Regions from separate parts of the Microbacterium sp. Root280D1 genome, predicted to be linked through region 2. Evidence: riboswitches for the same ligand, from Rfam matches in the RefSeq annotation. Region 2 holds a riboswitch; the other holds the start of a gene.
What was found. A riboswitch is a leader RNA that binds a small molecule or an ion and turns the genes downstream of it on or off. The one in region 2 is predicted to bind thiamine pyrophosphate.
Positions count from the first base shown of each region.

Region 1: it holds a riboswitch for thiamine pyrophosphate, as region 2 does, so the genes downstream of both, ASE34_RS18235 (ECF transporter S component) here and thiM (hydroxyethylthiazole kinase) in region 2, are expected to answer to the same signal.

Region 1 covers NZ_LMJK01000004.1:58,964-74,399, reverse strand. The annotation lists gene ASE34_RS16915 (energy-coupling factor transporter transmembrane component T family protein) at 1-771, opposite strand, end outside; gene ASE34_RS16910 (ABC transporter ATP-binding protein) at 768-2,228, opposite strand; gene ASE34_RS18235 (ECF transporter S component) at 2,225-2,881, opposite strand; TPP riboswitch at 2,875-2,984, opposite strand; gene ASE34_RS16900 (D-alanyl-D-alanine carboxypeptidase family protein) at 3,068-4,531, shown strand; gene ASE34_RS16895 (ABC transporter ATP-binding protein) at 4,664-6,910, opposite strand; gene ASE34_RS16890 (ABC transporter ATP-binding protein) at 6,907-8,634, opposite strand; gene ASE34_RS16885 (enoyl-CoA hydratase/isomerase family protein) at 8,835-9,896, opposite strand; gene ASE34_RS18060 (ATP-binding cassette domain-containing protein) at 10,018-11,802, shown strand; partial or broken gene ASE34_RS18375 (hypothetical protein) at 11,741-11,875, opposite strand; gene ASE34_RS16875 (hypothetical protein) at 11,872-12,321, opposite strand; gene hemL (glutamate-1-semialdehyde 2,1-aminomutase) at 12,695-14,023, opposite strand; gene hemB (porphobilinogen synthase) at 14,135-15,112, opposite strand; gene ASE34_RS16860 (uroporphyrinogen-III synthase) at 15,109-15,436, opposite strand, start outside.
Region 2 covers NZ_LMJK01000003.1:823,182-838,617, reverse strand. The annotation lists gene ASE34_RS16555 (DUF4184 family protein) at 1-661, opposite strand, end outside; gene tyrS (tyrosine--tRNA ligase) at 756-2,057, opposite strand; gene ASE34_RS16545 (hypothetical protein) at 2,110-2,958, opposite strand; gene ASE34_RS16540 (SatD family protein) at 2,955-3,599, opposite strand; gene ASE34_RS16535 (DUF1349 domain-containing protein) at 3,659-4,258, shown strand; gene argH (argininosuccinate lyase) at 4,309-5,739, opposite strand; gene argF (ornithine carbamoyltransferase) at 5,739-6,668, opposite strand; gene ASE34_RS16520 (acetylornithine transaminase) at 6,665-7,876, opposite strand; gene argB (acetylglutamate kinase) at 7,873-8,790, opposite strand; gene argJ (bifunctional glutamate N-acetyltransferase/amino-acid acetyltransferase ArgJ) at 8,787-9,944, opposite strand; gene argC (N-acetyl-gamma-glutamyl-phosphate reductase) at 9,941-10,993, opposite strand; gene thiD (bifunctional hydroxymethylpyrimidine kinase/phosphomethylpyrimidine kinase) at 11,238-13,388, opposite strand; gene thiM (hydroxyethylthiazole kinase) at 13,385-14,233, opposite strand; TPP riboswitch at 14,224-14,317, opposite strand; gene ASE34_RS16490 (NAD-dependent epimerase/dehydratase family protein) at 14,339-15,301, opposite strand; gene ASE34_RS16485 (DUF402 domain-containing protein) at 15,364-15,436, opposite strand, start outside.

The DNA of each region.
Region 1 (15,436 bases), on a different contig from region 2:
CCACGCACCCGTGAGCACCGCCGCCGCGATCGCCACCGCCGGGATCACCGCCGCGACGATGACCAGCGCCGTGTCGCGTCGGTCCCACCTCGACTCCCGCGCCCACGAACGCGGTGCCGCACCGCCGAAGCCGCGAGCCTCCATGGCCGTCGCCAGCGACGATCCACGACGGATCGCCAGCACGAACAGCGCGAACGCCATGCCGAGCGCACGACGGACCCGCCCCTCGTCGGCCACCCCGCGCGCACGCCGTGCGAGAGACAGCGCCCGCCAGTCGTCGACGAGCAGTCCCAGCATCCGCATCCCCGCGAGCGCGCCGACGACGAATCGCGCCGGAAGCCTCACCCGCTGCGCCAGGTCGTCGGCGAGGTCGGTGGGGTCGACCGTGATGAAGAGCACCACCGCGGGGAGTCCGATCGCGAGCACGCGCACGGCGGTCGCCGCAGCGAGCGCGAGCGACCCGTCACTGATGCGCATGACGAGCCACTCGACATGCACGGTGCCGCTGGTCGCGCCGTAGAGAGCGATCGTGACCGCGCTGAGCGGCGCCGCGATCCACAGCACCGCGGTGCGGGTCCAGAACTCCTTCGCGCGCAGGCCTGCGAGCACGAGCAGAGGGATCTCGAGCAGCAGGGCGACGGATGCCGACACCACGTCAATCGTCAGCACGAGGGGCAGGGCGATGAGAAGCGCCGCGATGAGTTTCGCGAGGGCCGAGCGCGGGGCGATCGGACCGGATCGTTCGACGCGGGCGGTCAGCGGATCGATCATCGTCCCACCTCGATGCGCCGAGCGTGCAGAGCCTCGAGCACGGCCTCGTCATGACTGATCGCCACGATCGCCGTGCCCTCGTCGCGCAGACGTGCGATCAGGCCGACGAGTTCGGCCCAGGTCGTCGCATCCTGCCCGAAGGTGGGCTCGTCGAGCACCAGCATCCGGGGTCGCGTGGCGAGGGCGGCGGCGACCGTGAGCCGCCGCTTCTCTCCGCCCGACAGGGTGTAGGGATTGGCTGCGGCGAGCGAGGTGAGCCGCAGTCTTTCGAGCAGGTCGTCGACTCGGGAGGCGATCTCGGCGTCCGGCAGCTTCAGCGCCCGCGGCCCGACCGACAGCTCGTCGCGCACGGTCTTGGCGAGCAGCTGGTGCTCGGGCGTCTGCATGACCGACGCGATGCGCGTGAGCAGGGCGCGCGACGACCAGTGGATGGGATCGGGCTTCTCTCCGGCGGCGAGGGGCGGCAGAGCGGCGACCCGACCTTCTTCGGCCGGAATCAATCCCGCGAGCGTGAGCCCGAGCGTCGATTTGCCTGCGCCGTTCGCGCCGGTGACCCCGAGCACCTCTCCGGCGCGCACATCGACGTCGAACGGACCGGCGACGGCGAGCCCGCGCCTGCGAGACACAGTGAGACCGCGGGCCTCCAGCAGCGTCACTCCCGGCCGCTGCGCCGGTGCGGGCGGGACGGCGGGCGGGTGCCCGGGAACCCAGACACCGGATGCCGCGAGCTCCGCGCCCCGAGCGCCGAGGACCGCGTCCGGGCTGCCGTCGGCGAGCACGACCGTTCCATCCGGCTCGGCGCCGAGCACGATCACCCGGGTCACGAGCGGCAGCCAGATGTCGATGCGATGCTCGATGACCACGAGGGTCGCACTCGTCGCATCGAGGGCGGCGGCCACGGCATCCCGTACGTCCCGCACCCCCTCGGGGTCGAGGTTCGCCGTCGGTTCGTCGAGCAGGATGGCACCCGGTCGCATCGCGAGCACGCCGGCGAGGGCGAGGCGCTGCTTCTGGCCGCCCGACAGCGCGGCCGTGGATCGATCGAGGGCGACGTCGAGCTCTACGGCGTCCAGCGCCGCGCGCACCCGCTGCCAGATCTCGTCTCGGGGTACGCCGAGGTTCTCGCAGCCGAAGGCGACGTCGTCGCCGACCCTCGCGAGGATCGTCTGCGTATCGGGATCCTGCAGGACCATCCCGACCCGTCCCCGGGCATCGGTGGGCGGCACGCCGTCGACGAGCAGCGCACCGTGCGTCTCGCCCTCATCCGCACCGCCGAGCACCCCACCGAACCCCTGGAGCAGCGTCGACTTGCCCGAGCCGGAGGCGCCGAGCAGCAGCACCCGCTCCCCCGGCTCGATGCGCAGGTCGACGTCGCGCACCGCCCAGCGCCGTCGCGTCGCGTACCGCCACCCCCAGCCACGGGCTTCGAGGGTGGCGGGCGTCGTGAGCGAGCTCACACCCGTGCGGTGACCTCGCGGCCGGCGGCGAACCGGCTGAGGGCGCCCGTGGCGGCGAGGCCTCGTGCGATCAACCACGCCCCGAGTCCGGCGATGACCGCGCCCGAAATGGTCGTCGAGACGATGTAGACGCTCGTGAAGAGCGTGTCGGCGCCGGCGTACCAGAGGATGCGGTCGTTGATGCCGCAGGCGAGACCCGCACCGGCACCAGCCAGCATCGCGACAGGCAGCCGCCAGACGCCGTACAGGAAGATCAGGAACACCAGCTCTGCGCCGAGACCCTGCACAAGGCCCGAGACGATCGTGAGCGGGCCCCACGCGTTGCCGACGAGTGCTGAGATGATCGCGGCGACCAGCTCGGTGTACAGAGCGGCGCCGGGCTTGCGGATGATCAGACCGCCGAGCACGCCGGCGATCAGCCAGGGGCCGGCGAGCAGGCCCTGCACACCGGGGAGCAGCGGCGTCAGGATGCTGCTCGGCACCTCGTAGCCGACGTTCCAGAGCAGGAAGATCATCGCGCATGCGACGGCGATGACACTCGCCACGACGATGTCGACGACCCGCCAGCGCCAGAGCTGCGGGCGACCGAGGCCCGTCGACGACTGCGTGGCCGATGCCGATCCCGTGGTGGATCCGGACGTGGATGTACTCATCTGTGACTCCTCCCTGCGCTGGCATGACCCAGATCAGGTTCGACGGTCGAAGCGCGATTCGCTCCCTCTCAGCCCGGCTCGCCGGACTCCCGTGGTTGTACCCACGATCTTACCCAGAGGCGACACCCCGCGTCCTCTCCCGCTGCAGCGACACGGATCCCCGCACGAGTTCGGTACCGTGAGGAGGTGACCGCTCCCGATTCCGCCGAGGCCACCGCCTCCACCGTTCCTGCGGATGACGACGTCTCTGCGATCTTCACCCCTGAGGCGACTCCCCCCGCGCAGTGGGCGGAGGAAGACAGCGGCGGCACTCCCCTGACGTGGGTCGACCCGGTCGACGTGGCCCAGCACCCGGCGACCGACGCGCTCGACGACGCGCCGGCCGTGGAGAGCGCAGGTGCGCTGCTGACCGGAGCGCACCTGCGCCCGGCGATCGCCCGGCCCGGCGTGCTGGTGCCGCTCGGCGTCCTCGTCGGCTTGCTCGGCACCTACGCCGGATCGGCCATGCTGTGGCCGTTGCACGAGGTCGCGCCGACGGTTCAGGCCGTCGAACTCGCCCCCGTCGCGGCGCCCGCCGCCGCGATCACCTTCCCTGCCCAGGGAAGCGCTGCCGTGGGGATCGGCGGCATCGGCACGACGTCGTCGTCGCTCGACGCTGCGGCGATCGCAAGCGTCACCAAGGTCGTCTCGAGCTTGATGGTGCTCGAGCGGATGCCCCTCGCCGTGGGCGAGCAGGGCCCCGAGTTCTCGTTCACGCGGGCCGACAACCTGGCCTACTGGGACTACCGCCGCTCCGACCAGTCCGCGCTCGACGTGCCCGTGGGGGGCACTCTCACCGAGTTCCAGCTCCTCCAGGGAACGCTGCTCGGATCGGCCAACAACTACATCGACCGGCTCTCCGCGGAGATCTGGGGTTCCCCGTCGTCGTTCACCGCCGCAGCAGCTGTGTGGCTGCGCGACCGTGGTCTCGACGACATCACGATCATCACTCCGTCGGGCTTCGACGACCGCAACCGGGCCACACCCGAGTCGCTCGTCGCGTTGGCCCAGATCGCGATGCAGAACCCCGTCTTCGCCGGCATCGTCGGAACTCCGTCGGTCGATCTTCCGGGTGCGGGCACGGTGGTGAACACGAACGGGATGCTGGCGGACCCCGGCGTCGTCGGCGTCAAGACCGGCACGCTCGGCGACAGCTGGAACCTGTTGACCGCGAAGGTCGTCACCGTCGACGACACGACTGTGCATCTGTACGCGTCGGTTCTCGGTCAGGCCGACGACGCGCAGCGCCTCACGGAGACCCGTTCGCTGTTCACGCAGGTCGAGACGGCGCTGGAGCAGCAGACTCCCGCCGTCGCCGAGGGCACGGTCGTCGGCACCGTCACCACGGCGTGGGGCGCGAGCACCGATGTCGTGACGGATGCGGATGCCGATGTGGTTCTGTGGAACGGCGCCGTCGCCGAGGCCTCGACGGACTTCTCACTCGGCGACAGCCGCGAAGCGGGCGACGAGGTCGGCACGATGACGAGCGTCGGGCCGTTGAACACGGTGACGACGTCGCTGTCGCTCGCCGACGATGTCGATGCCCCGAGCCCGTGGTGGCGGCTGACCCACCCCCTCGAACTCCTCGGCATCACGGCCGACCAGCGCTGACGCGTCGTCCCTCCAGCGAAAGCCCGACGGACGCAGAACGCCTCGCCGCCCGGGATTCGGGAGGCGAGGCGTTCTGTCACTTCAGGGGCTCTGTCGCTTCAGGCGCTCTGGCGCTTCAGGCGCTCTGGCGCTTCAGGCGCGTGAGGAGCCTCCGGCATCCGGCCGTTCGACCACTGCCTGCGCGGCCGCTGCCTCGGCAGCGGGAGTCTGCGCCCCCACCGAGACGCCGACCTGTGCCGACGCAGCCGCGTCTTCGGCGTCGCCGCTCATGACGACCGGAGTCGAGCCGGTGAGCGCGTCCTCTGCGTCGATGTCGGTCGCCGCCTGTTCGAACTGCGACTGGTAGAGGCGCCAGTAGGCGCCCTGCGCGGCGATGAGCTCGTCGTGCGTGCCCTTCTCGACGATGTCTCCGTGCTCCATCACGAGGATGAGGTCGGCATCGCGGATGGTCGACAGGCGGTGCGCGATCACGAACGAGGTGCGTCCCTGTCGAAGCGCCGCCATCGCGTGCTGCAGCAGCAGCTCGGTGCGGGTGTCGACCGCCGACGTGGCCTCATCGAGGATCAGGATCGACGGCTGGGCCACGAACGCTCGCGCGATCGTGATCAGCTGACGCTCGCCCGCCGAGACGTTCGACGCGTCTTCGTCGAGCACGGTGTCGTAGCCCTCGGGGAGGGCATGCACGAAGCGATCCACATAGGTCGCCTTCGCCGCTTCGAGAACCTCGTCGTCGGTCGCGGTCGAGCGTCCGTACCGGATGTTCTCGCGGATGCTCCCGGCGAACAGCCACGGGTCCTGCAGGACCATGCCGGTGCGAGAGCGCAGCTGGTCACGCGTGACCTCGGAGATGTCCTGACCGTCGAGCAGGATGCGCCCGCCGTTCAGTTCGTAGAACCGCATGATGAGGTTGACGAGAGTGGTCTTGCCCGCTCCCGTCGGACCGACGATCGCGACCGTCTGACCGGGCTCGACCCGGAACGAGAGGTCGGTGATCAGCGGACGGTCGGGAGTGTACGAGAACGCGACGTTCTCGAACTCCACGACGCCCTTGCCGTCGGCGAGCTTCGGAGCATCCGCGTCGTCCGCTTCCTGCTCTTCGGTGTCGAGGAGCTCGAACACCCGCTCGGCCGATGCCGTGCCGGACTGCACGACGGCCGCCATCCCACCGAGCTCGGACAGCGGCTGCGTGAACTGCTGCGAGTACTGGATGAACGCCTGCACGTCTCCGAGACGCAGCTGCCCGTTGGCGACCATGAGACCGCCGAGCACCGCGATGCCCACGTAGGTGAGGCTGCCGACGAAGGTCATCGCCGGCATGATGATGCCGGAGAGGAACTGCGCCTTGAAGCTGGCCTGGAACAGCTCCTCGTTCTCGCCCTGGAACTTCTCCAGCGCGTCCTGCTCGCGACCGAAGACCTTGACCAGCGCGTGACCGGAGAAGGCCTCTTCGACGCGAGCGTTCAGACGGCCGACCTTGCGCCACTGCGTGCCGAAGGCCTTCTGCGAGCGAGGGCCGATGACGCCGAAGATCACACCCATGAGCGGGAGCGCCACGAGCGCGACGAGAGCGAGCTGCCAGGAGATCGAGAACATCAGGACCAGCACGCCCACGACCGTGAGTACGGCCGTGATCGCGCCGGACAGCGACTGCTGCATGGTCTGGGTGATGTTGTCGATGTCGTTCGTCACGCGCGAGATCAGATCACCGCGCTGCACCTTGTCGAAGTACGACAGGGGCAGACGGTTGATCTTCGCCTCGACCTGCTCGCGCAGACGCCACATGGTGCGGACCATGATGACGTTGATGACGTAACCCTGGATCCAGCTGAGGAAGGCGGCGGTGACATAGATCGCCAGCACGGCGATGATGATCCACCGCAGCGCGTCGAAGTCGACACCGTCACCGACACGGAAGGCGCCGAGGGCCTCGACCTGGTTGGCGAAGTCGTCCTGCCCTCCCTGGCGGAGTGCCGCGACGACATCGTCCTGCGGAGTGCCGGCGGGGAACCCGGGGAAGTCCCCGTTCGCCTGCGCGAGCTGCACGGAGATGAAGCCCTTGTAGATGAGGTTCGTGGCCTCACCGAGCACCTTCGGCGCCGCGACCGTGAGCACGACGCCGACGGCGCCGGCGATCGACACCAGGATGAACCAGACGGCCGACGGCTTGAGCAGCCCGATCATCCGGCTGAAGCTCTTGCCGAAGTTGTCGGCCTTTCCGGGAGCGACGCTGTCCCAGCCGCCGCCGTCCTGGCGCGCCTTCTCGGCGAGCTCGGCCTCGTACTTCTCTTCGTCTGTCAGCTCCGGCTCGACCGCAGGGGTCGTGTCCGCCGCCTTGGCCGCGCGACCGCGGCGGGTCCGGGGAGCGTCCTGCTCGCTCATGCGTCCACCCCCAGCTGCGATTCGACGATCTCTCGGTAGGTCGTGCTGGTCTCGAGAAGCTCCTCGTGCGTGCCGACGCCGACCATGGTGCCCCCTTCGAGGACGACGATGCGGTCCGCATCGGTGATGGATGAGACGCGCTGCGCGACCACGATCTTGGTCACGTGCGGCAGTTCACGCCACAGCGCCTGCCTCAGTCGGGCGTCGGTGGTGAGGTCGAGCGCGGAGAACGAGTCGTCGAAGACCAGGATCTGCGGCTGACGGACGATCGCGCGGGCGATCGCCAGGCGCTGACGCTGACCGCCCGAGACGTTGGTGCCGCCCTGGGTGATCCTCGAGTCGAGCCCCTGGGGCATCTCCTCGACGAAGTCGCGTCCCTGAGCGATCTCCAGCGCATGCCAGAGCTCTTCGTCGGTCGCGTCCTCGCGGCCGTACCGGAGGTTCGAGGCCACGGTTCCGGTGAAGAGGAACGGACGCTGCGGAACGAGGCCGATGGTCGCCCACAGCGACTCGACGTCGGCATCGCGCACATCGGCGCCGCCGACGAAGACGGCTCCGCCGGAGACGTCGAAGAGTCGTGGGATCAACGACACGAGGGTCGTCTTGCCGGCACCGGTCGATCCGACGATCGCCACCGTCTCGCCGGGCTCGGCCGCGAAGCTGATGCCCTTGAGAACGGGAGAGTCGGCGCCCGGGTAGGTGAACTCGACGCCGTCGAAGGCGACCGAACCGGGTGTCGGGAAGTCGGTCACGCCGTCGGCCGGCCGCACCATGCTCGACTGCGTCTCGAGCACCTCGCCGATGCGCTCGGCCGACACTGCCGCGCGCGGGATCATGATCGCCATGAAGCTGGCCATGATGACGCCGCCCATGATCTGGCCGATGTACTGCATGAAGGCGAAGATCGTGCCGACCTGCACCGTGCCGCTGTTGACCTCGATGCCGCCGAACCACACGACCGCCACGATCGTGACGTTGAGGATGAGCATGAACAGCGGGAACAGCAGGACGAACAGCGAGCCGACCTTGCGGCCGACCACCATGATGTCGGTGTTGGCACCGCGGAAGCGCTCTTCTTCGATGCCCTCTCGGACGAAGGCACGGACCACGCGCACGCCGGTGAGCTGCTCGCGCAGCACGCGGTTCACGGTGTCGAGCTTTCCCTGATAGCTGCGGAACAGCGGAACCATGCGGCTGACGACGAGACCGGCGACGATCAGCAGCAGCGGGACGGACACGGCGATGAGCCAGCTCAGGCCGATGTTCGTCTGCACGGCGAAGATGATGCCGCCGATCGCGAGCAGCGGCGCGGTGACGAGCATCGTCGCGCCCATCATCGCGAGCATCTGCACCTGCTGCACGTCGTTCGTGTTGCGCGTGATGAGCGAGCCGGCGCCGAACTGCGACACCTCTCGCTCGGAGAATCCGCTGACCTTGGCGAAGACGTCGGCACGGATGTCGCGCCCCGCACCCATCGACGCGCGAGCCGCGAAGTAGGTCGCGATGACCGACGCGATGATCTGGCCGAGCGAGACGGCGAGCATGAAGAGCCCGGTGCGCCAGATGTAGGCGGTGTCGGACTGGGCCACGCCCTTGTTGATGATGTCTTCGTTCAGGCGCGGGAGGTAGAGGGTGGCCAGAGCGCTGGCGAATTGGAACACCAGCACGGCGACGAGCAGCCACTTATAGCGGGCGAGATAACGGAGGAGGATTTTTCCCAGCACAGGCGGACTTTCTAGGAAGGATGAATCGGCGGATCTCCCGACGGGCGGACGCAGGCCGACGATCGCGCACATGCAAGGGTGGCACGAACTCCGGACATTCGTATCCCCCTGTGGGCGGACCTTCGCTCACAGCGAACCATTTCGGGCGCGGCCAGCGGTTTATGCACCGCGGCGAACAACCGCGGATATATCGAAATGCTCTAGAAGAGGGGGTCTTCGGGCGTGAAGTGTCGAGCGTCGGCGCCGGGGTCTGCAGGCAGTTCGGAGATCGTCGCCGGGTTCCACTTCGGATTGCGGTCCTTGTCGATCAGCTGCGCCCGGATCCCCTCCACGAGGTCGGGATGCCGCAGGACGAACCACATGACGCGGCGGTACTCACCCTCCAGGGCGGCACGCAGGTTCGGCAGCGCACGTGCTTCCCGCACGGCGTCGAGCGTGACGGCCAGCCCGGTGGGCGCCAGGCTCTCGAGCAGATCCGCGGTCGCCGCGGCATCCGGGGCCTCGTCCGCGCGCAGCCGCGACACGATCTCCGCGACCGTGTCGGCGGAGAACGCGTGGTCGATCCATCCCCGAGAGGCCGGAAGCGTCGAGGGATCGGGAGTCTCGTCGAACAGCAGCACGATCTCGGCCGGACCTGTCGGATCGGCACGATACGCGAGCGCCTCGCGCAGCGCGTCGAGGCGATCGGAGGGCACGAAATGGTCGGCGAAGCCGAGCAGCACGGCATCCGCTCCGTTCATCGACGCCCCCGTGAGCCCGAAGTACTCGCCGAACCGCCCAGGAGCGCGTGACAGCAGCCACGTGCCGCCCACGTCGGGAGTGAAGCCGATCCGCGTCTCCGGCATCGCGAGCTTCGACCGCTCGGTCACGATGCGGATGGCCGCGTGGCCCGACAGTCCGACGCCTCCGCCCATCGTGATGCCGTCGGCGACGGTGACCACGGGCTTCGAGTACTCGGCGATCATCGCGTTCAGCGCGTACTCCGCGCGGAAGAACTCCGCCGTCTCATCGGATCGGCCCTCCACGATCTGCGCGTGCAGTCCCCGCACATCGCCGCCGGCGCACATGCCTCGGTCGCCTTCGCCGTCGATCAGCACGATCTGCACATCGGTGTCGTACCGCCACCGCTCCAGCGTGCGCGTGATCTCCTGCACCATGCCGAAGTCGAGCGCGTTGATCGCTTCCGGTCGGTTCAGGGTCAGCCTGCCGAGGGCTCCCTCGGTACGGACGAGGACCCGGGAAGCGGCGCTGGATTCGGTCACGATTGCCAGGCTACCCGGTGGATTGAGCCTTGCATCCGGCCGTGTCTGTACGGTAAATGCACGATCCGGCGGCTTTTCCGGCAGGATAGACAGAACTGCCCACTGCAACGAGAGGTCGCAGATGCCCGACGGACAGGTGCTCGAGTTCACGCACGTCACGAAGCGGTTCAACGACGTGACGGCGGTGTCCGACTTCTCCGCGCGGGTCGAGCCCGGCGTCGTGACCGCTTTCCTCGGCCCGAACGGTGCCGGAAAGACCACCACGCTGCGCATCCTCCTCGGTCAGGTGCGCGCCACGAGCGGCACCGCCACGATCGGCGGAGTCGCACATCCTGAACTGCGTCACCCGCTGCGCACCATCGGCTCCGTCCTCGAGGAGACCGCCTACCGCCCGCGGCGTTCGGCAGCCCGCCAGCTGACCATCGCGGCCAAGGCCAACGGCATCCCGCTCTCGCGTGTCGACGAGGTCCTCTCTCTGGTCGGGCTCGAGCACGAAGCGGAAGGACGCATCGGCAGCTTCTCGCTCGGGATGCGGCAGCGGCTGAGCGTCGCGCACGCGCTGCTGGGCGACCCTGGCGCGCTCGTCTTCGACGAGCCGGCGAACGGGCTCGACCCCGAGGGCATCCGGTGGATCCGACTCCTCCTGCGCCGGCTCGCCGATGAGGGCCGCACGGTTCTCGTCTCCTCACACGTGCTGAGCGAGATCGAGCAGGTCGCAGACCACGTGCTCGTGCTCTCGAAGGGCCAGCTGGTCCTCTCGAGCGGCATCGAGAAGTTGGCCGACCCGTCCGCCGGATCCGTGGTCGTCGACGCCGAAGATCGCGCGGCCTTGAAGGCGGCGCTCTCGGCCGCCGGCCTCGAGGTCGAGGTGCTCCGCTCGGGTCTCACGGTCCGCGGCAGCAATGCCGGCGCCGTCGGCGCCATCGCCGCATCGGCCGGCATCGCTCTGGCGACCCTGGTGCAGCGCGGCCCGACGCTCGAAGACGTCTTCATCGAGCTCGTGCGCGGCGGGAGACTCGCCCCGCAGGCCATCACGGCTGCACCGGTCATCGAGTCGGAGACGCCGGTCGCGGATGCGACGGCGCCGCTCGCGGCGGTCCCTGCTGCGTCCGACGCTCAGGACGTGTCCGGTCCGAGTGCCCCCGATTCTGCTGCGTCCGATGCCGACGCGTCCGAAGCCGACTCGTCCGATTCCGACTCGTCCGATTCCGACGCCGAACGCGCGGAGGCCGATGCGGCCGACGTCGAGGCTGACGCCGCCGCGGATGCAGCGGATGCGGCTCGCGACATCGAGTACGCCGCGGCGGAGCTCGGCTACGCAGCGGACGCCTCGGATGCGAACGACGCCGAGGATGCGGCTGATGTGGCCTCCGACGCCGCGCATGCGGGCGGTGACGAGGTCTCCGGCGACGACGACTCGACGGGGGAATCGACCGAGCACGAGACCCCGGCCGAGGAGCAGCCTCAGCCCTCCTTCGACGACATCCTCTTCGGCACGACCCCTGTCGATGCTCCCACCGATCCCGATGTGCCCTCGGCGGCCGAGAGCGGCGCGGAGGAGCACTCCGGCGTCGAGTTCTTCGGCGAGGCGCACGACTCCGAAGACGCGTCGGAGTCGTCGGATGACGTCGCCGCGCCGTCTGACGATGACCCCCGATCCGCGGCCGTCACCTCGATGCTCGCTGCAGCAGCGCGCGCGTACTACGAGGACGAGCCGAAGGACTATCCGCTCGGAGACGCCGACGCATCAGCCGACGCGCAGGCAGCGTCGGATGCCGAAGGCGAGCACCACGAGGGCGAGCACCACGAAGGTGAGCACCACGAAGGTGAGCACCACGAAGGTGAGCACCACGAAGGTGAGCACCACGAAGGTGAGCACCACGAAGGTGAGCACGACCGCTCCTGAGGTCGCTCCCCCATTGCGAACGCCCTCCGCGCCATAAGGCTGCGGAGGGCGTTTCCCGTTCCGTGACGGTCAGGCGGGACGCGGGCGGATCACTGGGCGGCGGCTGCCCTTCGAGACCGGCGTGGGCGACGTCGCCACGATCTCCTCGACGTCCGCCGGCTCATCCGACACATCGAGTCGGAGCGCTTGGGTCAGGGCGAGGCCGTGCCTCGTCGTGAGGATCAGTCGCCGGTACTGCGCATCCCCGGAGAGATCGATGACCACGCTGGGACGACGTTTGCGGATGAGGACGAAGTCGACGCTGCCTGCGGCCTTCCACGTGCCCGCGGCGAGCACTCCGGGGATGTGCGTCCCCGGGTTCGGCACGCCACGCAACCAGGTCCACGCATCATCGATGAGCTGGACCTTGGTGATGGTGTCGCGCACGAGCCGCACGTTGTCCCGGTGGAAGCTCGCCGCACGCTCGATCGGCGAGAGCACGATCTCGAGTTGCGTCTGGTCCAGCAGCAACGTCACCATGCGTCCAGTCTGCCAGCGGCACCCTTCCAGATGTCTGTGTCTTGTTCACAGGAAGGCAACGATCCGTTGTCGGTTCCCACGATTCCACCCCTTTTCCATTCCGATGTTTCGCTCGACTTTCGAACAAATCTACTAGATTCGGAACATGACATTCGCCACCGACGCCGGCCTCGAGCAGCGTGCGGAGCTGCTCGACTCCTGGGTCGAGAAGCGGCGGCAGATCGCGGCTGGAGGACGAACAGCCGGTCGCATCGCTCAGGGCAGCATCGAGTATGCCTCCACGGATGCTGCTTTCCTCGAGCGGGGCCACCCGCGCGTCCTGGAGGCCTTCCGCGAGGGAGCCGTCACGGCGGCTGGGGGGGGTCAGCTCCGCTCAGGCAGTCGCGGCGGCATCAGCTGCGGCGCGCGCAGCCACGGGCAGAGCTGCCTCGATGCGCTGCAGCTCTTCCTCACCGTGAGCGGCGGTGAGGAACCACGCCTCGAACACGCTCGGAGGGAGCGCCACGCCCTGCTCGCGCATCGCATGGAAAAACGGGGCGTACCGGAACGACTCCTGCGCCTGAGCCTCGGTGTAGTCGCGAGGTGCAGATCCGCGGAAGGAGGCGCTGAAGAGGTTGCCGGCATGGGCGACGGCGTGGGTCGCACCGGCCTCCGTGAGCGCCTCATCCAGGGCGCGGGAGACTCGCGCTGCGGCCGCGTCGACGGTCGCGTACACCTCCTGCATGGCGAGGCGCAGCGTCGCGAGACCCGCAGCGACCGACAGCGGGTTACCCGACAGCGTGCCCGCCTGGTAGACGGGTCCCAGAGGAGCGAGAAGGTCCATGATCTCCGCACGGCCTCCGAGCGCAGCCAGCGGCATCCCTCCGCCGACGACCTTGCCGAAGGTGATGATGTCGGGCAGATAGTCCTCACCGGCGGCCGCCTGGAGCCCCCAGAAGCCCGCCGGGTGCACGCGGAAGCCCGTCAGCACCTCGTCGAGGATCAGCAGGGCGCCATGCGCGTGAGCGGTCTCGGCGAGCAGGCGGTTGAACCCCGGCAGCGGCGGAACGACACCCATGTTCGCCGCTGCGGCCTCGACGATCACCGCTGCGATGCGCGGGCCGTGCTCGGCGAACACAGCTGCGAGAGCGTCGGGATCGTTGTAGTCGATCACCAGCGTCTGAGCCGCGATGGGCGCAGGCACACCCGCGGAACCCGGAAGCGCGAGCGTCGCGACACCGGAGCCCGCCGCGGCGAGCAGACCGTCGGAGTGCCCGTGATAGTGCCCGGCGAACTTCACCAGCAGGTCGCGTCCCGTGGCGCCGCGGGCGAGGCGGATCGCCGTCATGGTCGCTTCGGTTCCGGTCGACACGAGCCGCACCCGCTCCACCGGCCGAACCTCCCCGAACCGCACGCGGTCGGCGATCAGCTGAGCGAGCTCGACTTCGCCCTCCGTGGGAGCGCCGAACGAAAGGCCTCGGGTGGCCGCTTCCTGCACGGCGGCGACGACCTCCGGCTGCGCGTGGCCGAGCAGCGCCGGCCCCCAGGATGCCACGAGGTCGACGTAGCGGTTGCCTGCGGCATCCGTCACCGTCGCGCCGCTCGCCGAGGCGAGGAAGCGCGGCGTGCCGCCGACCGAGCCGTACGCGCGCACCGGCGAGTTCACCCCTCCGGGGATCACCGTGCGGGCAGCGGAGAACAGGTCGTCATTGCGGTCGGTCACAGCACACTCCTCAACGATGCGCGGACCTCTCCCGGCATCCCATCCAGGCTAATGCGCCGACCTGAGGGCGGGACTCAGATCGACGGGGCTCTCAGCGAAGGCGTGCGCGACTCAGCCGCGCAGCCAGCGGGCGGCCTCGGTCGCCCAGTAGGTCAGGACGACGTCAGCACCCGCACGGCGGATCGAGAGCAGCGACTCGAGGACCGATGCACGACGATCGATCCAGCCGTTCGCAGCGGCCGCCTCGATCATCGCGTACTCGCCGGAGACCTGATATGCCCACACAGGAATGTGGACGGTGTCGCGCACCTCCCGCAGCACATCGAGGAACGCCATCGCCGGCTTCACCATGACGATGTCGGCGCCTTCCTCCTCGTCGACGACGGCCTCGCGCACACCCTCGCGACGATTGCCCGGGTCGAGCTGATAGGTACGACGGTCGCCCGTGAGCTGCGAGTCGACGGCTTCACGGAACGGGCCGTAGAACGCGCTCGCGTACTTGGCGGCATACGCGAGCAGCAGCACGTCGGTGTAGCCGTCCGAGTCGAGCGCCTCGCGGATGACCGCGACCTGGCCGTCCATCATCCCCGACAGACCGAGCAGCTGCGAGCCGGCGCGCGCCTGCGAGAGCGCCATGGAGGCGTACCGCTCGAGGGTCGCATCGTTGTCGACCGACCCGTCAGCTGCGAGAACGCCGCAGTGACCGTGATCGGTGAACTCGTCGAGGCAGAGATCCGTCTGCACCACGAGTGCATCGCCCACCTCGGCGGCCAGCGCCTCGGTCGCGACATTGAGGATCCCCTGGGGGTCGTCGGCGCCCGAGCCCTGAGCGTCGCGCACGGCGGGCACGCCGAACAGCATCACACCGCCGACACCCGCCTCGGCAGCCTCGGTCGCGGCGGCCCGCAGAGAGTCGAGCGAATGCTGCGCGACCCCCGGCATCGATCCGATGGGCGCGGCCTCGGTGAGTCCCTCGCGAACGAACAGTGGAAGCACCAGCTGACGGGGCTCGATCGAGGTCTCGCGCACCAGTCCACGGACTGCAGCAGACTGGCGGAGGCGGCGCAGTCGTACGTCGGGAAAGCTCACGGTGCCAACTCGTCCGCCGCATGCGGGAGGGTGTAGCTCGACACCGCGTCGATCAGCGCGTCCACAGTCTGACGGTCGGCGACGACGGTGATCGGCAGACCTGCCCGATCGGCATCCTTCGCGGTGCGCGGACCGATGGCCGCCAGCAGCGTGTCGTCCGGGATCAGCGGGAACTGCTCGCGCACCTGCTCGGCGACCGAACCGCTCGTGATCAGGATCGCGTTGATCCGTCCGTTCTCGACATCACGCTTGATGCGCTCCGTGACCGGGACGCCGACCGTGCGATATGCCACAACGCTGTCGACATCGTGACCGGCCTCCTGC
Region 2 (15,436 bases):
CGTAGCCGGCGTAGCCGAGGGCCCACGCCGTGATCAGCACCACGGGAAGTGACAGCCACCAGGCGATTCGGACGCCCGACGGCAGCACGCGATCCACTCGTTCGCGGGGAACAGCGCGGTTCACCCGGAGAATCCCCCAGATACCGATCACGAGCAGGCCGATCACGCTCGAGCCGTACTGCAGCCACTTGTATCCGATGAACGGCCCCCACACATCGTCGAGCGCGGGAAGCACATCGACGCCCCAACGCCCCTCGTGCGTGAAGAGATCCCAGACGATGTGCGACAGCACTCCCAGCACCAGCGATGCCGCGAGCATCGCCGGGTACAGCCGATCTCGAGCACCGACGCCGACGGCGGCTCGGGCCGCTTCGACGCCGGACTGCGACCAGTCGACAGGAACCCGGCGAGCCAGCCAGAGCGGAGAGAGCTCACCGACGGCCGGGCGCAGCACGACGCGCCACAGCAGGAACAGCACGAAAGCGACCAGCGCGGTCCACACGACGTTGCCGAATGAGTGGGTGAACGAGTACGGCAGGCCGACCCCGCGGATGAACAGCGGAAGGTCGGGCGTCATGGCGCCGATCGCGATCGCAGCGGGCACGAGCGGCGTGCGGATGAACGGGAGGGCGACCACTGCATGACTCGGCGTGAACGGCATCGGCAGGCTCCTGTCGAGTGTGAACGGTGGAAGCGTGACGGCGGCCGTCCGAGGACTCTCAGACGACCGCCGTCAGGCGATCAGGGTCGGATGTTCACGCGAGGAAGACACCTGCGAGGGTCTTCTTGCCGCGACGGAGCACAGAAACCCCACCGGGCAGAGATCCCTTGACGGTGGCTGCATCGTCTTCCACACGCGATCCGTCGAGCGACACTCCACCCTGGCTGATCGCGCGTCGCGCTTCGGACGAGCTGGAGACCAATCCCGTGGCGACGAGCGCATCGACCACCGATGACCCGGAATCGACCGTCGCGTTCGGCAGCTCTTCGAGCGCCGTGCGCAAGGTCGACGCGTCGAGGGCAGTCAGGTCGCCCTGTCCGAACAGGGCCTCGGATGCCGCGATCACCGCAGCGGCCGCATCGATGCCGTGCACGGTGGCGACGACCTCGAGCGCGAGACGCTTCTGTGCGGCGCGACGGAAGGGCTCGGACTCGACCAGCGCCTCGTACTCCTCGATCTCGGCGCGGGTGAGGAAGGTGAAGACCTTCAGCCTGCCGATCACGTCGGCATCCGCGGTGCTCAGCCAGAACTGGTACATCCGGTACGGACTGCACATCTCGGGGTCGAGCCAGATGGCGTTCCCCTCGCTCTTGCCGAACTTGGTCCCGTCGCTGTTCGTGATCAGCGGTGTGCCGATCGCGTGCGCCGACGCACCCTCGGCACGACGGATGAGGTCGGTGCCGCTGGTCAGGTTCCCCCATTGGTCGGAGCCGCCGGTCTGCAGGACGCAGTCGTACTGACGGTAGAGCTCGAGGAAGTCCATCCCCTGCAGGATCTGGTAGCTGAACTCCGTGTAGCTGATGCCCTCGTCGGAGTTCAGTCGCGCGGCGACCGCATCCTTCTTGAGCATGGTCCCGACGCGGTAGTGCTTGCCGATCTCCCGCAGGAAGTCGATCGCCGACAGCGGCGCCGTCCAATCGAGATTGTTGACGATGCGGGCGGCGTTCTCGCCCTCGAAGCTCAGGTAGCGCTCGACCTGCGTCCGCAGGCGTCCCACCCACTCCTCGACGGTCTCGCGAGTGTTGAGCGTGCGCTCGGCCGTGGGGCGCGGGTCGCCGATCAGACCGGTGGAGCCGCCGACGAGACCGAGCGGCTTGTGGCCGGCGAGCTGGATGCGACGCAACGTCAGCAGCTGCACCAGGTTGCCCAGATGCAGGCTGGGAGCAGTCGGATCGAAGCCGCAGTAATACGTGATCGGGTCCCCGGCGAGAAGGGCGCGCAGCGCCTCCTGGTCAGTGGACACGTGGACGAGGCCGCGCCACAGCAGTTCGTCCCACACGTTCTCGAACGTGGGGTCGATCGCCGGCGGGGCGGTCGTCAGAGCGGAATTCGACACGCGCCCCAGGCTATCAGCGGTGAGGGTCGGTGAATCGCCGGGCCGCCGTGGATCAGGTGTGTGCCGCCCACCACACGAGGAACGCCGCGCCCAACCCGATGACCCAGCTGACGAGACTGCCGACGAGGAAGTACTCGGCCCTGGCACCTGTCTCACCGTCGCGGGAGATCTCAGGGAAGCGCACGATCCCCTTCGCCGCCAGCATCGCGGCGAGGATCGGATACGCCGCAGCCAGGGTGAGCAGCATCACCAGGACGCGCTCGAGCGGGCCGATCAGTCGACCGCCCTTGAATCCCGCGCGCGGGTCGCGCAGAGCCGTGGCTTCATCCGGTCGGCCGGGCTTGTCCGCCATCGTGGCGTCGGTCGACTCCCTGCCGCCGATCGCGTCGCCGGGCGTGGTGGCCTCGGGCGCCGCAGGTTCCGCGTCGACCTCGTCGCGCATCGCCGATCGACGCAGTTCAGCCGGTCGCCAGGTGTGCTCACCGTCGAGCGCCGCGCGCACCACGAGGTTCGCCGACTCCAGGAGGAAGACCCCGGTGCCGAGCGTCAGGATCGCAAGATCGAACGGGACGTCGCCGAACGGTGAACGGAGGTTCCACACGGTGCCGATCAGGCCGGCATCAGTGCGCGCCCCCAGCCATACGACCGATCCGATGCTCACGAGACCGAGCAGCACCGCGGGCCAGAACCCGAGCGGTGCGCGGCGCTCCGACGGCATGCACCAGACCCAGATCGCTCCGACCACGAGCCCTGCGAGCATGGGCAGCAGCGCGTCGCTCACGCTGCCGAGCAGCAGGAACATCACGGCCACCGTCAGGTACCCGGCCCATCGATGCGGAGCGAACTGGCGGACGAGATCGGCGGATCCGACCGCGAGCAGGATGAATCCGGCGACGATCATGCGCTCGCTCCCCTCAGCGTGATCGCACCTTCGATGAGTGCGGCGCTGCCGGCGTTGCGCAACGACTTCGAGACGCTGGGCTGCGAGATGCCCTCTTCGGCGGCGAGGTCGTGCTGCGATCTGCCGACCATCCGTCCGTAGGTGAGGCGGCGCTCGCGCTCGTTCATGGCGCCGACCAGCTCGTCACGGACGAGGAGGTAGGCGTTCGATGCTGCGATCACGCTCTCCATGACCTCATCCTGCCCCGGGGCTCCGACAATCCAGATCCGGGTGCGCGGCACGGTGCGTGCCTCTCTCGCGTGGACGGTCTCGATCGCCGCGCGCGCCGCATACCACCCCGGCCCGTCGGCGAGCTCGCCGTGGACGGAGTCGACGGTGCGCACCTCGCCGATCCCGATGCCGAAACGGAAGGCGATGCCGTCGGGAAGAGCGAGCTGGATCATGAGAAGGGACACCATAGCGTCTTCGAGCCGAAGATAGACACCCTGCTGCTCATCCCCCACCGTGGGGGTGAGCGGGTGATGTGCCAGAGGCAGGTCGGCCTCCACCCGAGCGATCGTGTCATCGAGCACGCGCTGCGCCGCCGTGCGATCGTCGAGCTTGCGCGATCCCACGATGTCGGCGAGTACGGCGATGACCATGTGATAACCGTATCACGAATAACTGTTATTTATGCCCTATTAGGTTATATACTTGGAACATGCCTGAATCAGACATCATCCGGTGGGACGAAGGTTCCTGGACCCACTCACCCGCCGCACTCACCACGATCTCCGCCGACGGGGTCGAGCACCTGGACGTGACCGCCGCGGAAGGCAGCGACGCCTGGCGACACACGGCGTACGGATTCGTCCACGACACCGAGCACGCGCTGCTGGCTCCCCTGGCCGTGGGCGAGGCGATGGACGTCTCATTCCGCGCGCCATGGGACGGCCAGTTCGACCAGGCAGGAGTCTTCGTGCGCATCGACGACGAGCACTGGATCAAAGCGGGCATCGAGTACGCCGACGAGCACCTCGGACTCGGCGCCGTCGTCACCGACATCCGCTCCGACTGGTCCGTCGGATACGTCGACGACTGGCACGGCCGAGAGATCACCGTCCGCGTGAGCCGGTGGCCGGACGCGGTGATCGTGCGCGCACGCGCGGACGACGAGGACTGGCGACTGGTTCGCGTCGCTCCGTTCACCGGCGACGCCGCTGCATCCGCCGGCCCGTTCCTCGCCGGTCCGACGCGCGCGGGACTCGTCGTGCGCTTCACCCGGTGGACGAGGTCGACCGCCGACGTCGCGCTGCACTGAGGTGCCCCGCCGGTCGCCGCACATCGCGTCGACCGGCGGTGCACAACCGACTACAGGCCCAGGGCGTGCGCCGCAGCCTGGGCTCTGGCGACGAGCTCGGCACGCTGCTCGGCGACTCGGACGGGAGCCGTTCCCCCGGCTCCGGCGCGCGATGCCACGGAACCCTCGATCGTGAGAACCTCACGCACCTCGGGGACCAGATGCGGAGAGACCGAGAGCAGCAGCTCGTCGGAAGCGTCCTCGAGACCGATCCCCTGTTCTTCGCAGGCCCGCACGAGCGCGCCCGAGATCTCGTGCGCGTCGCGGAACGGCACCCGGCGCTTCACGAGCCACTCGGCGACATCGGTCGCGAGCGAGAATCCCTGGGGGGCGAGTGCCGCCATCCGCTCGGTGTCGAAGCGCAGCGTCGCGATCATGCCGGCGAACGCGGGAAGGACGACCTCGAGGGTCTGGACCGAATCGAAGACCGGCTCCTTGTCCTCCTGCAGGTCGCGGTTATAGGCCAACGGGAGGCCCTTGAGCGTCGCCATGAGCCCCGACAGATTGCCGATCAGGCGCCCCGACTTTCCGCGAGCGAGCTCCGCGATGTCGGGGTTCTTCTTCTGCGGCATGATGCTCGACCCCGTCGAGTACCCGTCGTGCAGCGTGACGAAGCCGAACTCACGTGTGTTCCAGAGGATGATCTCCTCGCTCAGACGCGAGATGTCGACACCCGTCATCGCCGCGATGAAGGCGAACTCGGCGACGACGTCGCGTGCCGCGGTGCCGTCGAGCGAGTTCTCCGCCGGTCGATCGAGTCCGAGTTCCGATGCGACCAGCGCAGGATCGAGTCCGAGGGTCGAGCCCGCGAGCGCTCCCCCGCCATACGGCGAGACGCCTGCGCGACGACGCCAGTCGACGAGACGCTCGAGCTCGCGCACGAGCGGCCAGCCATGGGCCTGGAGGTGGTGCGCGAGGAGCACCGGCTGCGCGTGCTGCAGATGCGTGCGGCCGGGGAGGATCGCGTCGGGGTGGGCCTCGGCCTGCGCGACGAGCGCGTCGATGACACGGAGGATGTCGCGCGCGATCACTCGAGCGTGATCGATCAGGTACATGCGCACGAGAGTGGCGATCTGATCGTTGCGGCTGCGTCCGGCGCGCAGGCGTCCGCCCAGTTCGGGACCGAGCTCGGCGATCAGCGCCTGCTCGAGCGCACCGTGCACGTCCTCATCGGAGGGGACGGGCTGCAGCGTGCCGTCGGCGACCTTGCGCGCCACGGCATCGAGCCCCTCATGCATCCTGGCCGCCTCAGCAGGTTCGAGGTAGCCGGCAGCCGCGAGCGCCGTCGCGTGCGCATGCGAGCCCGCGATGTCGTACGGGGCGAGGATCCAGTCGAAATGCGTCGATCTGCTGAGCTCGACGAGCTCGGGCGACGGCCCGCTCGCGAAGCGGGCGCCCCACAGTGCGCCTTCGTTCGTGCCTTCGTTCTTCGAGTCGACCATCACGCGTCCTTCTTGCCGAGCAGCCAGACGAGCAGGGCCTTCTGCGCGTGGAGACGGTTCTCGGCCTCATCCCAGACGACGCTCTGCGGTCCGTCGATGACCTCGGAGTCCACCTCGTAGCCGCGGTCGGCGGGAAGGCAGTGGATGAAGATGGCCTCGGAATCGGCGATCTCCATCGTCTCGGGGGTCACCTTGTAGCCGCCGAGATCGCGGATGCGCGCGAGCTTCTCCTCCTCCTTGCCCATCGACACCCAGGTGTCGGTGACCACCACGTCGGCGCCGGCCGCAGCCTCGACCGCATCCGTGAACAGCGTGATCGAGCCGCCGGTCTCCGCAGCCCGGCGGTCGGCCGCCTCGACGACGTCGGCGCGCGGGGCGTACTCCGCAGGTGACGCGATGCGCACATGCATGCCGGCAGTGACACCGGCCAGTGCGTAGGAGTGCGCCATGTTGCTCTGCCCGTCGCCGAAGAACGTCAGGGTCAGCCCCTTGAGCTCGCCCTTGTGCTCTCGGATCGTGAGCAGGTCGGCGAGCAGCTGGCACGGGTGGAAGTCGTCCGAGAGGGCGTTGACGACTGGCACCGTGGTGCCGGCGGCCATCTCTTCGAGCCCCGCCTGCGCATAGGTGCGCCAGACGATCGCCGCGACCTGGCGCTCGAGAACCCGCGCGGTGTCGGACGGCGTCTCCTTGCCGCCGAGCTGGCTGCTCGCGGTCGAGATGATCAGCGGCGTGCCGCCGAGGTCGGCGATGCCCACCGCGAAGGAGACGCGGGTGCGGGTGGACGACTTGTCGAAGATCACCGCGACCGTCTGGGGACCGGCGAGAGCCTTGTTCGCCCAGCGGTCCTTCTTCAGCTCGATGGCGAGATCGAGGATCTCCGCCTGCTCGGCGGGGGTCAGATCGTCGTCACGCAGCAGGTGGCGGGTCATGCGAGGGCCTTTCCGGATTCGGCGAGGGATGTCTGTACGTCAGCGAGCGAATCGGCGAAGAGCTTGCGGAACTCGGCGAGTTCAGCGTCTCCGATCGTGAGAGCCGGGGCGATGCGCACCGTCTCGGGGTTGGCTGCGTTCACGATGAGGCCGCGCTCCTGAGCGGCGGCGACCACGTCGTTCGCGACGGGGGCGCCGAGTGCCACTCCGATGAGGAGCCCTCGGCCACGCACTCCCGTGACGAGGGGCGAGTCGATGTCCGCGATGATCTGTCGGATCTCCTCGCCGCGACGCGCAGCGTTCTCGACGAGTCCGGCGTTCTCGATCTCGGTGAGCACGGCGTCGGCCACGGCGGTGGCCAGCGGGTTGCCGCCGAACGTCGATCCGTGCGAACCCGGCGTGAAGAGCGAGCTCGCCGCACCGTAGGTGACGAGAGCGCCGATCGGGAAGCCTCCGCCGATGCCCTTCGCGAGCGTGATCGCGTCGGGAGTGATGCCCTCGTGGCTGAAGCCGAACCAGGCCCCCGTGCGTCCGGCACCCGTCTGGATCTCGTCGACGATCAGCAGCGCCCCGTGCTTCAGCGTGAGCGAACGGGCGGCCTGCAGATAGCCGTCCGGAAGCTCGACCACGCCGGCCTCGCCCTGGATCGGCTCCACGATGACGGCGGCGACCCGGTCATCGATCGCGGCTTCCAGAGCCTCGACGGTCGCCGGGATGTGCTCCACTCCTCCGGGCATCGGCTCGAACGGCGCGCGCATCGCGGCCTTGGCCGTCAGCGCGAGTGACCCCATGGTGCGCCCGTGGAATCCGTTCTCGAGCGCGAGGATGCGCGGCTTGTCCGTTCCCCCGTGGAGTCGGGCGAGCTTGAACGCCGCTTCGTTCGCCTCGGCGCCGGAGTTCGAGAAGAACACGCGGCCGTCGATCCCGGCGCCCGCGAGGCGCTTCAGCCGTGCGGCGAGCGCGAGCTGCCAGGGCGTCGCGAAGTAGTTCGACACGTGCGCGAGAGTCGCGGCCTGTCTCGACACGGCCTCGACGAACACCGGGTGCGCGTGACCGAGCGAGGTCACCGCGATGCCGGCGAGGAAGTCGAGGTGGCGCTTGCCCTCGGAGTCCCAGAGGTAGGACCCCTCGCCTCGTGTCAGCATCGCCAGGCGCGGGCCCGCGTTGAGGACCAGATCGCTCGCTGCGTCATCCTGCCAGTTGCTCATGCGTTCATCCCTGCGCTTCCCAAGACCACTTCAGTTCCGATTCCCTTGCTGGTGAAGAGTTCGACGAGCACCGAGTGCGGCACGCGTCCGTCGATGATCGCGGCGGCATCAACGCCGCCTTCGATCGCATCCAGGCAGGCCTTCATCTTCGGGATCATGCCGGATTCGAGTGTCGGCAGCATCTCTATGAGAGCCTCCGAGGTGAGGTGCGACACGAGCGAGTCGCGGTTGGGCCAGTCGGCATAGAGCCCCGGCACGTCGGTGAGGATGACGAGCTTGCGAGCGTTGAGCGCCACGGCGAGGGCGGCCGCCGCGGCATCCGCGTTCACGTTGAGCGACTGGCCGGGGTGATCGAGGTCGGGCGCGATGCTCGAGACGACGGGCACGCGTCCCGCCGCGAGGTGATCGAGCACGGGCGTCGGGTCGACCTCCACGACGTCGCCGACGCGTCCGAGGTCGATCTCCTCGCCGTCGATCACGACACCGCGACGACGACCACCGAACAGGCCGGCGTCCTCCCCGCTCAACCCGGTGGCGATCGGACCGTGCGAGTTGATCTTCGAGACGAGCTGCGGGTTCACCTGGCCCGTGAGGACCATGCGCACGACGCTGATCGCCTCGGTGTTGGTGACCCGGTAGCCGCCCTTGAACTCGCTCGGGATCTCGAGTCGCTGGAGCATGTCGGAGATCTGCGGTCCGCCGCCGTGCACGACGACCGGCAGCACGCCGACGTAGCGCAGGTACGCGATGTCCTGTGCGAACGCCTCCTGCAGCTCGTCGGAGACCATCGCATTGCCGCCGTACTTGACGACGACGATCTGGTCGCGGAACTTCTTCAGCCACGGGAGCGACTCGATGAGCGTCGCGGCCTTCACGGCGGCGACGTCCGGGGTGGTGTCCTGAATGTCGGTCATGAGGCGTAGGCGCTGTTCTCGTGCACGTAATCGTGGGTGAGGTCGTTCGTGAGGATCGTCGCGGTGGCATCGCCGACCTTGAGATCGATCACGAGATGCGTGGCACGCGGAGTGAGGTCGACCTCCTCGCGCGGACGGTCGGGGCCGCCCTCGCTGCACACCCGGACGCCGTTCATCCAGACGTCGACGTCGTACGGGTCGAACTGGGCGTTCGTGGTGCCGATCGCTGCGAGCACCCGCCCCCAGTTGGGGTCGTTGCCGAAGATGGCGGCCTTGAAGAGATTGTTGCGCGCGACGGAGCGGCCGACCTCGACCGCCTCCGCCTCGGTCGCGGCGTGCTGCACCTCGATGGTGATGTCGTGGCTGGCCCCCTCGGCATCGCCCTGCAGCTTGACCGCGAGCTCCTGGCATAGCTCTGCCAGCGCGGCGGAGAAGTCCTTGAGGTCGGGCACCACCTCGGAAGCGCCGTTCGCGAGCAGTGTGACCTGATCGTTGGTCGACATGCATCCGTCCGAATCGAGGCGGTCGAACGTCGTGCCGGTGGCGAATCGCAGCGCCGCATCCGCCTCGAGAGGCTCGAGCACGGCATCCGTCGTGATGACGACGAGCATCGTGGCGAGCCCGGGAGCGAGCATGCCCGCTCCCTTGGCCATGCCGCCGATGGTCCAGCCGTCTCGGCTGACCACGGCGGTCTTCGACACGCTGTCGGTGGTCATGATGGCCTCGGCCGCGACATCGCCGCCGTCTGTCGACAGCTCGGCGATCGCCTGTTCGGTGCCCGAGAGGACCTTCGCGCGGAAGACCTCGTCTCCGACTCCGATGAGGCCGGTCGAGCACACGAGCACGTCGCCGGCGCCGACGCCGAGCAGCTCGGCCGCCTTCTCTGCGGTCTGGTGCGTCGTCTGGAAGCCGAAGCTGCCGGTGAAGCAGTTCGCGCCTCCGGAGTTCAGCACGACGGCCTCGACCACACGATCGGCGACGGCCTGCTGCGACCAGATGATGGGGTTCGCCTTGGCGCGGTTGCTGGTGAACACAGCCGCACCGACCTTGCGCGGGCCACGATTGACCACGACGGCGACATCGGGCTTTCCGGTCGATTTGAGACCTGCGGCGACTCCGGCCGCTTCGAATCCTGCGGGGGCGGTGACGCTCACGGCGCGACTCCGTTCACTGAGAGGGCGCGGGACTCGGGCAGCCCCAGCGCGAGGTTCATGGATTGGACGGCAGCGCCGGCGGTGCCCTTGACGAGGTTGTCGACCGCGGTGACCACCGTCACGCGGTTCGCCGCGCGATCGATCGCGAGACCGATCAGGGCGGTGTTCGCACCGAGGACATCGGCCGTGCGCGGGAACTGACCGGCGGGCAGCAACTGCACGAAGGTCTCGTCGCGGTAGGCGTCCTCCCAGGCGGCGCGGATCTCCGCATCGCTGACATCGCCGACGATCGGCGCGGTCGAGGTGGCGAGGATGCCCCGCGACATCGGAACCAGCACAGGCGTGAACGAGATGCGGATGCCGTCGGCTGGGGAGCCGGATGCCGCGGCGAGCGCCTGGCGGATCTCCGGGATGTGCCGGTGCGTGCCCCCGACCGCGTAGGGATTGGCTGTGCCGAGGATCTCGCCGGCGAGCAGGTTGGTCTTGAGGCTCTTCCCCGCTCCGGACGGGCCGACGGCGAGCACCGAGACGATGTCCCCCGCGTCGATCACCCCTGCGGCGACCCCGGGGGCCAGGCTCAGGCTCACGGTCGAGGCGTTGCAGCCGGGAGCGGCGATGCGCTTCGCCTCGCGCAGCCTCTCGCGCTGCTTGACACCGCCGACGAGCAGCTCGGGAACGCCGTAGGCCCACGGTTCGTGGAAGTCGCCGCCGTAGAACGCGTCCCAGGAATCCTGCGACGTCAGTCGGTGGTCCGCTCCCGCGTCGATCACGAGCGGCGTGTCGCCGAGCGCGTCGGTGTATTGCCCGGACTGCCCGTGCGGCAGAGCGAGGAAGACGATGTCGTGCCCGGCGAGCGTCTCGGGCGTGGTGTCCTGCAGGGTGAGGTGTGCGAGCGACCGCAGGTGCGGCTGATGCTGCACGAGCGGCTGACCGGCGTTCGAGTGCGCCGTCACCGTGCGGATCTCGATGTCGGGATGAGACGCGAGGAGGCGCAGGATCTCGCCGCCCGCGTAGCCGGATGCGCCGGAGACGGCGACGGAGTACGTCATTCTTCTACCTTAACGGTCGGACCCCTCGGCGAACGCGGGGTGGAGTGTCGGGAACCGGGGCGGCGACACCGGCACTCGACCGCCGTGCGTACGCAGGCAGAAGCGCAGGGTCGCCTAGAGTCGGCGGCCGCTGCGGCGTCGGCGCACGGCGATGACGCTCGGAACGAGCGTCAGAGGAGCGGTGGCGGCCGAAGGCATGCCGCGACGATAGCGCGCTCGTCGCGGCATGCGCAAATCCGGTCCGTCATCCGCCGGACGCGCGGAGTGCCGGCGCCGCGAAGAAGGCGAGTTCGTGCGCGCTGGAGACCTCGAAGGCGCGGAGCATCCGTCGCCGCCCCGCGGCATCCGACTCCGTCGCCGCATGCATCACATGGTCGATCGCCTGCTCCGTCGCCTTCTCGAACGCGGGATCGGCATATGTCGCGAGCCACGATGCGTAGGGATGCTGCGGGTCTCGGGCGTACGCGTCGAACTCCCCCGCGTGCAGGCGGGTTCCGAGATCGGTGTACAGCCAGAAGCACGGCAGCACGGCCGCGATGAGCTCGGCGTAGTCGCCGCCGAAGGCCACGGAGCGCAGGTGGTCGAGGTACGCGACGGTCGCAGGCGCCGGATCGACGGCGAAGGTCGCCGCTTCCACTCCCGCGCCCGGCGCCAGCCACGATGCATGGAGCTCGAGCTCTCCGGTGATCGCCCCCTGCGCCGACTGAGCCCAGAACGCCTGCTCGTGCGGTGTGGGCGCGATCCGCGCGGCCGCTGCGAGCACTCGGGCGTACTCCCGGAGATAGAGGGCGTCCTGTCGGAGGTAGAAGAGGAACCGTTCGCGGTCGAGAGTCCCGTCGGCCAGAGCGCGGATGAAGGACAGCTCGTCGATGTCGGCCCGCACGTGCGCGATCCGGTCCCACCACCGATCGCGGAGGTCGGCACGGTCGGGTGCGGCCTCGAGTCCCCCTCGTCGCCAGAGGCCGCCGAAGTGGTTCACCGGTCCGTGACCGCTGCCGATGTCGAGCGCATCGCTCTGCCTCAGGGATTCCCGCAGCCAGGTCCTCGCCGATTCCACCGCGTCGACAGGGGACTCCCCTCCGGCGAGGCGGGTGGCGAGGGCCGACGACAGCGAGCATCCGGTGCCGTGCGTGTTGTGTGTCATGATGCGCGACCCGGGATAGCCGTGTCTGACGCCTCCGGCGACATCGATCAACGCGTCCGGAACGTCGTCGCCGTCGAGGTGCCCTCCCTTGACGAGCACCGCCCCGCCGATGCGGGCGGAGAGCTCGGCCCCGGCCTCGAGCGCGTCGTCCCACCCCGTGATCGGACGATCGGAGAGCTCGGCGAGCTCGGCGAGGTTGGGCGTCACGACATGAGCGCGCTCGAGGAGCCCGCGGAGTGCGCGCTCGGCATCCTCATCGAGAAGGCGATCACCGCTGGTCGCGACCATGACCGGGTCGAGCACGACGATCGGCGGACGGACGGCGTCGAGCCAGGCGGCGACGGTGGCGATCACCTCCGTGTTCGCCAGCATCCCGATCTTCACCGCGTCGATGACGATGTCGTCCGAGATGGCATCGAGCTGCTGCCGGAGGAACTCGGCAGGAGGCACGTGCACCGCTCGGACTCCCCTGGTGTTCTGCGCCGTGAGCGCCGTGACAGCCGCCATGCCATAGCCCCCGTTCGCGGCGATCGACTTGAGATCGGCCTGGATCCCCGCCCCGCCCGACGGGTCGCTCCCCGCGATGCTGAGCACGCGAGGTGTGCCCGAAGCCCTCCATCGGCTGAGGAATGCCCGGGCCGTCCTCGTCGGATCGACGGCGGCGCAGATGGCGGAGACGACGGCGAGCCCCGCCGCACCCGCATCCCGAAGGCGCTCGATGTCGTCGATTCCCACGCCGCCGATGGCGACGCATGGCAGTGCGGTCCTCGCGGCGAGCGCACCGAAGCCGTCGATTCCCAGGGCCGGCGGGTGATCCGGCTTGGTGGCGGTGGGACGGATCACGCCGACGCCGAGATAGTCGACCGTTCCCGCCGGCAGCGCGGCCACGGCGTCGAGATGCTCCGACGTGTTCGCCGTCAACCCGATGATCGCCTCGGGTCCCAGCCGCTCGCGTGCCCGCAGCACCGATACGTCGCCTTGGCCGAGGTGCACGCCGTCGACCCGCGCTCCCCTGGCGCGAGCGATCAGCGCCGCCTCGACGCGGTCGTTCACCACGAGCAGTGCACGGCCGTCGATCACCCGAGAGAGCTCGATCAACTGATCGGCGGTCTCGGCATCCGTCGCGCCCTTGTCGCGCAGCTGGACGATGCGCACGCCCCCGTCGACGGCGAGTCGCACCGTCTCCGCGACGCCCCGCGCGCCGCAGAGGGTGGGATCCGTGACGAGATAGAGGGAGAGGTCCGCGATCACAGCGCGTGCTCCTGCACACGCGCGGCGAGGGCGAGGTCCTCCGGCTGCACGGCGGCGAGCGCGTCGAGCAGTGCGACGGCGAAGCTGCCGGGGCCCGCGGCCCGCGCCGCGGCACGCTCGGCGGCGATCGTGTACACGAGGCTCGCCGCCGAGACGGCGGTGAGCGGATCCGCAGCCGTCGAGCGCGCCGCACCGAGGAACGCCGCCATGACGGCACCCAGCGCGCATCCGCCGCCGGTGACACGGGTGAGCAGTTCATGACCGTTCGCGATGCGGAGCAATCGTGCTCCATCCGTCACCAGGTCGACCGGTCCCGACACCGCGACCACCGCGCCGTGCCGCGAAGCGAGTGCGAGTGCCGCTTCGGCCGCGGCATCGGTCGTGTCCGTCGCATCGACGCCGCGCCCCCCAGCGCTGAGCCCCGCGAGGGCGAGGATCTCCGAGGCGTTCCCCCTGATCGCCGTGGGGCGTGCGTCGGCCAGCTCGTGCGCGAGTGCCGTGCGCACCGGCAGCGCGCCGATCGCGACGGGATCCAGCACCCACGGAGTACCTGCGGCGAGGGCTCCTGCCGCGGCTTCACGGCTCGCCGCACGCTGCTCCGGAGTCGGCGTACCGAGGTTGATCAGCACCCCGGAGGCCACCCCGGCGAACATCCCCGCCTCACCGACGATGTCGACCATCGCCGGCGCCGCGCCGAGGGCGAGCAGCACGTTCGCGGTGAAGCCCGTGACGACGCTGTTGGTGATGCAATGGGTCAAGGGTGGGCTGTCGCGCAGCCCTGTCAGGAGCTCAGCCGCCGAGGTGGCCAAGGTCGATTCGGAGTCAGGACGCAGACGATCGCTCAACGCGACATCCCTTCGCTAGTATGAACTAGATCAGGTTCGACGGGTCTGTTCTCAGCCGCGGATGCGGCACCCCGTGTCACTGATCGCAGTCTAGCGAGGCCCCGATCAGTCGATCAGCTGCAACAGCGCGAGTTCGTCGGCGCGAGTGAGCCCTGCCCGCCGGTCCCGATCGACGCCGCGCGCCTGCTCGTCATCGACCACGGCGGCGATCGTCTCGTCGAGCGGACGAAGCCGACCTCCTGCCGCGCGGTAGCGGGCGTTCGACCTGGTCATGAATCCGGTCATCTCGCTCGGCAGCCACAGCGGCAGCGACCGCTCCCCCGCCCAATACGCCACACCGTGCTCGACGAGCCAGGCGTCAGATGCCGCGACCGTGTCTCCCCGGTGCCCCGCACGTCTGCGCACGGCGTCGAGGACTTCGCTCAGCCGATGCCGATCGCCGATCGTGTTGATCACGCCGGTGGCCCCCGTGGTGGCGACGAACTCGGACAGGTCGTCGACGTCGATCACCTGCACGTCGCGCTCCTCGACAGGCGGAAGCAGCACCGGGCCGTCCTCGGCACGCAGAAAAGCGGCAGCCCAATACCCGAAACGATCACTCGGGTCGTCCGCCCCGACGATCAATCCCGGGCGCACGATCAGGGTGCGGTCGCCGAGTGCACGGACAGCGTCCTCGGCGGCCACCTTCTGCCGGCCGTACTCGTCGTCTCCCCTCTCAGCCGGCGGATGCAGCGTCGCCGACTCGTCTGCACCGACCGTCTCCTCGTCGGAGTATGCCGACATCGACGAGACGTACGTCCAGCGGCCCGCTCGCTCACCGAGTGTCGCGACCGCAGCGGAGACGTGGGCCGCGTTCGACGAGACGTCGATCACGTGATCCCACTCCCGACCGGACACCGCATCGTAGGCGTCCCTGGCGTCACGATCGGCCAGCACCAGGCTCGCGCCCTCCGGAGACGGTCGTCCTCCGCGCGCCAGGCACATCACCGTCGCCCCGCTCAGGAGCAGCCGTCTGGCGATGCGGCCGGACAGCCAGCCGGTGCCGCCGAGGATCAGAACATCCGTCATGACCCCATGCCACCATCTTCGCCGCGCGAGGGGAAGGGTCTTCCGCTCAGGGCGGATGCCGGTCAGCTCGTGCGAAGATCCGACAGGCCGGACAGTTCCGGGACCGTCCACGAGGGATCCGGGCGCCAGTAGCGC